2 regions of the Pseudarthrobacter sp. NPDC058196 genome follow, and region 1 is predicted to be linked to the other one. Evidence: predicted binding sites of a transcription regulator. Region 1 holds the regulator's gene; the other holds the start of a gene.
The links. The regulator Rex, encoded in region 1, represses fermentation and respiration genes when NADH is low (regulators of the CRP and FNR family bind a similar motif). The targets are predictions, from matches to a motif close to CTTGTGAANNNNTTCACAAG.
Positions count from the first base shown of each region.

Region 2: benA (benzoate 1,2-dioxygenase large subunit) is a predicted target of Rex. The motif match lies at 1,225-1,244, and genes of this name have one in related genera.

Region 1 covers NZ_JBHVVN010000004.1:40,980-43,156, forward strand. Annotated here, with positions in the region: gene ACFVVC_RS06830 (HAD family hydrolase) at 1-38, opposite strand, end outside; gene ACFVVC_RS06835 (glutaredoxin family protein) at 117-371, shown strand; gene ACFVVC_RS06840 (redox-sensing transcriptional repressor Rex) at 383-1,087, shown strand; gene ACFVVC_RS06845 (hypothetical protein) at 1,163-1,993, opposite strand.
Region 2 covers NZ_JBHVVN010000005.1:72,314-74,490, reverse strand. Annotated here, with positions in the region: gene benA (benzoate 1,2-dioxygenase large subunit) at 1-1,130, opposite strand, end outside; gene catA (catechol 1,2-dioxygenase) at 1,457-2,177, shown strand, end outside.

The DNA of each region.
Region 1 (2,177 bases):
GGCCGCGTGACTACGGCGACGTATTTCTCCTCGGGCATGGACTCGAGTCTAGTCAATAGGCCGGCCCGCCGCCGTCGGCGTCGCCCGCATGCCGCGAACGGCGATACCGTTAAGCCATGGCTACCCCCCGCGTCGTCCTGGTCACCAAAGCTGACTGCCACCTTTGCGAAGAGGCGCGCGACGCCGTCGGCCGGGTCACTGCCTCGTTGGGCCTGACATGGACGGAAGAGTCGGTGGACCACCAGCCCGAGCTGCGCGAACGCTATGCCGAGGAAATCCCGGTGGTACTGGTGGACGGGGTACAGCGCGACTTTTGGAAGATTGACGAAGCCCGGCTGGAACGCGTGCTGCAGCGCGCCATGGTCCGGTAGGGGGGAGGCCAATGACGTCCTTGGAATCAACGTCCCAGCCTGTCCCGGAGCTTCCGGGCGCCCCGGGTGCGCCCGCCAAGCAGATCCCGCCCGCCGCGGTGGCACGGCTGACGCTGTACCTCCGTGCCTTGAACACCTTGCTGGCCGAGGGCGTCGAGCGGGTCTCGTCCGAATCATTGGCGGAGGCCTCCGGCGTCAGTTCCTCGACGCTGCGCAAGGACCTGTCCCATGTAGGGTCCTACGGCACCAGGGGAGTGGGCTACGAGGTGCAGTATCTCAGCCGCCATATCGCAGCGGCCCTTGGCCTCACGCACGACTGGAAAGTCGCGATCGTGGGTGCCGGAAACCTGGGCAAGGCCCTGGCGCGGTATGGCGGCTTCGAATCCCGCGGGTTCGACGTCGTCGCGATCTTCGACGCCGACCAAATGGTGGTGGGCAACGAGGTTGGCTGGCTGCGGGTCAGTGACGTGGCAGACCTTGAAACCGTCCTGCACCGCACCGGAGCCAACATGGTGGTGCTGGCGCTCCCGGCGGCGGTGGCCCAAGGCATCTGCGACCGCGTGGTGGCCGCAGGCGTGCACAGCGTCCTGAGTTTCGCGCCCGTGATGCTGCAGGTCCCGGAAGGCGTGAACCTCCGCAAGGTGGACATGGCCACCGAGCTGCAGATCCTGGCCTACCACGCCCAGCGGGCACAGGCGCCCGGCCAGACCGCCTAGGGACCACCGGTTAAAGGCAAACGGCCCGGGATGCTGCAAAGCATCCCGGGCCGTTTGCCGTGGTGTGGCCCGCTGCTACCGGCCGTAGGGGTTTCCGAAGCCGCCGGCATACGGGTTGCCGAACTGCTGCTTCCGGAAGTAAGGGGCGGCCGCCGGAAGGTACAGCAGCACGATGGCCGCGATGCCCAAAACGGTTCCGACGGTTGCGAACGAGGGAACTCCGAAGAGGCCCAGCACCGACAGGGCTGCCAGGACCGTCCCCAGGATGCGTGCCCAATTCTTGCCCTTGCGGACGAAGAAGGCCACCAGCAGGTACAGCCCGGCACCGATGATGGCGAAGACCACCAGGGTTCCGGCGATGACGCCCTTGATGTCGTCGTACGTGACGCCCGCGTTGCTGGCCTTGACCTGCTGGTCAAAGGCCTGCCGGAATGCGGGATCATCCAGCTGGGTCAGCCCGGTGAGCAGGGAGATGACGAAGATCACGGCGGCCGCGATCAGCATCCAGAAGGAGATGTTGACCAGTTGCGGGATGCCGGTGCTTGCCGCAGGCTGGGGCTGCTCCGACGGGTACTGGCCGTAGGGGGACTGGCCGTACGGCTGCTGGCCATAGGGCTGCTGCTGTCCGTAGCCGGGAGCCTGCGGGGCGTTCTGTCCATACTGGGGCGGGTTCTGGCCGTACTGCGGGGCGTTCTGGCCATATTGCGGAGCTGCCGGCGGCTGCGAACCGTACTGCGGTTCGTTTTGTCCGTACTGCGGAGCATTCTGCCCATACTGGGGGGCGTTCTGTCCGTAGCGGGGCTGTCGGGAGCCGGGCTGCCCGCCGGCCGGCTGGCCGTTGCCCGGCTGGTCGTTTCCGGATTGCGGATCGTGGGGCACGGGCGGCGGGACGGGAGGAGTACTCATGGGCGTTCCTTCTGCAGGTCGGGATCCAGGCGGGCTGCCGGGAATCGGTCCTGTGCCGCCCCCAGCATGGCTTAGGTCCACCGTACCCCCGGCGGACCAGGTTGTGCGTGATTCCGCGGGGCCGTTCACGCCTCCCCGGGCCTTAAATGCGGCACCCCGGCATCAGGCGAAATGCCTGCTGCCG
Region 2 (2,177 bases), on a different contig from region 1:
AATTCCTCCAGGTCGTCCGGTGTGGCCATGCCCGTGGCATTGAAGAAGTCCTCGTACTGGCGGATGCGCTTGGAACGGTTCTCCTGGGACTCCCCCTTGGGGGCGATGCAGTAGATGGTCACCTCGGTCTGGTCCGCGGAGATCGGCCGGAAGTGGCGGATCTGAGAGGAGAACTGGTCCATGATGTAGACGTTCGGGTACAGGCAGAGGTTGCGAGAGATGTTGATCATGAAGTTGGCCATCTCCTCGCCGTATTTCTGGACCAGTTCCTCGCGGCGGTCCCAGAGCGGGCGGTCTTCGGGGTTGGTCCATTCCTGCCACAGCAGCAGGTGCCCGTGGTCGTAGGAGTAGAAGCCGCCCTTGACCTTGCCCCATTTGCCGGCATCCATGGCTTTGGTCTTGTTAGCGGAGTCTCCGGCGCTGCGGCGGGCCGTGGTGGCCGCGTAGTTCCAGTGCACGGCGGTGACGTGGTAGCCGTCCGCGCCGTTTTCGGCCTGGACCTTCCAGTTGCCGTCATAGGTGTAGGTGGAGGAACCGCGCAGCACTTCCAGGCCCTCGGGTGACTGGTCCACGATCGAGTCGATGACCTTGGTGGCATCGCCCACGTGCTCCCCGAGCGGGAGCACGTCGGCCTTCAGTGAGCCGAACAGGAAGCCGCGGTAGGACTCGAAGCGGGCCACCTTGGTGAGGTCGTGCGAGCCTTCCTTGTTGAAGGTCTCGGGGTAGCCGGCGTTCCGGGAGTCCTTGACCTTCAGCAGCTCCCCGGAGTTCTTGAAGGTCCAGCCGTGGAACGGGCAGGTGAAGGTGGTGCGGTTGTCCGTCTTGCGGCGGCACAGCATGGCGCCGCGGTGCGAACAGGCGTTGACCAGGCAGTTCAGGTTACCGTCCTTGTCCCGGGTGATCATCACGGGGGTACGGCCGATGTAGGTGGTGAAGTAGTCGCCCACGTTGGGGATCTGCGACTCGTGGGCGAGGTACACCCAGTTGCCTTCGAAGATGTGCTTCATCTCGAGTTCGAAGATCTCCTGGTCGGTGAAGATCTCGCGCTTGGCCCGGATGACGCCGTTATCGCGGTCGTCGATCACGGCGTCGGCAAGGACCTCGCGGGCATGGATCAGGTTCTCGGTCATGGCGTGCTCCTTCATTGGAGATTGCTGGACGGATGGTCGGAGGTCCACTCGGGAAGGGGCTTCGGCGGCGGACGTTGTCCAGCAATTCTTGCCGCTCGTGATTGGCCTCACATCAGGTAAATACCTAGGTTCCACCAAGGGTGTCTTTATGTACTGATAATGACTCAAAAGGCGCCTAGTTGATATTTGTAGCGTCCTTATCTGCGGGCCTACGATTGAGACCGACATCACGCGTGGCGGCGCAGGGCATAACGACTGGCCCCGCAGCCCGCGTCGGGTGCAGGAGCCCTTCCTGTCCCCATTCAATGAGGAAGGTGGACATTGTCATGACCCAAACCCCAACGGACAGCCGCACGGAAAACGAAGGCACCGCCGTCGAAGCAGGCACCAAGGCAACCGAGCGGTTCGCAGCGTCGGGCAAGCTCTCCAAGGTGGAAGTGTCCAAGGAGCGGGTGAGCCTGCTTGCCGGCGCGCTGATCAAGGCCGCCAACGACATCGTCGAGGAACACCAGGTCACCTACGAGGAATACAACGCGCTCAAAGCCTGGCTGATCAAGGTCGGCACCGACGGTGAATGGCCGCTGTTCCTCGACGTCTGGCTTGAGCACACAGTTGAGGACGTCAACTCCCAGGACCGCCCCGGCACCGTGGGCACCATTGAAGGCCCTTACTACGTTCCCAACTCCCCGGAGCTCCAGACGCCCGCCACCGTGGAAATGCGCGACGGCGAAGAGGGCACTCCGCTGCGTTTCAGCGGCCAGTTCACCGACACCGAAGGCAACCCCATCCAGGGCGCCCAGGTGGAGATCTGGCACGCGGACGCCGCCGGCTTCTACTCCCAGTACGCCCCGGGCCTGCCCGAGTGGCTCTTCCGTGCCACCGTCAAGGCCTCAGACGATGGCCGCTTCGAGATCAACACGATGCGCCCGGCGCCTTACCAGATCCCCACGGATGGAGCCTGCGGGCAGCTGATCAGTGCGGCGGGCTGGCACGCCTGGCGTCCGGCGCACATCCACATCAAGGTGTCCGCACCGGGCTACGAGCCGG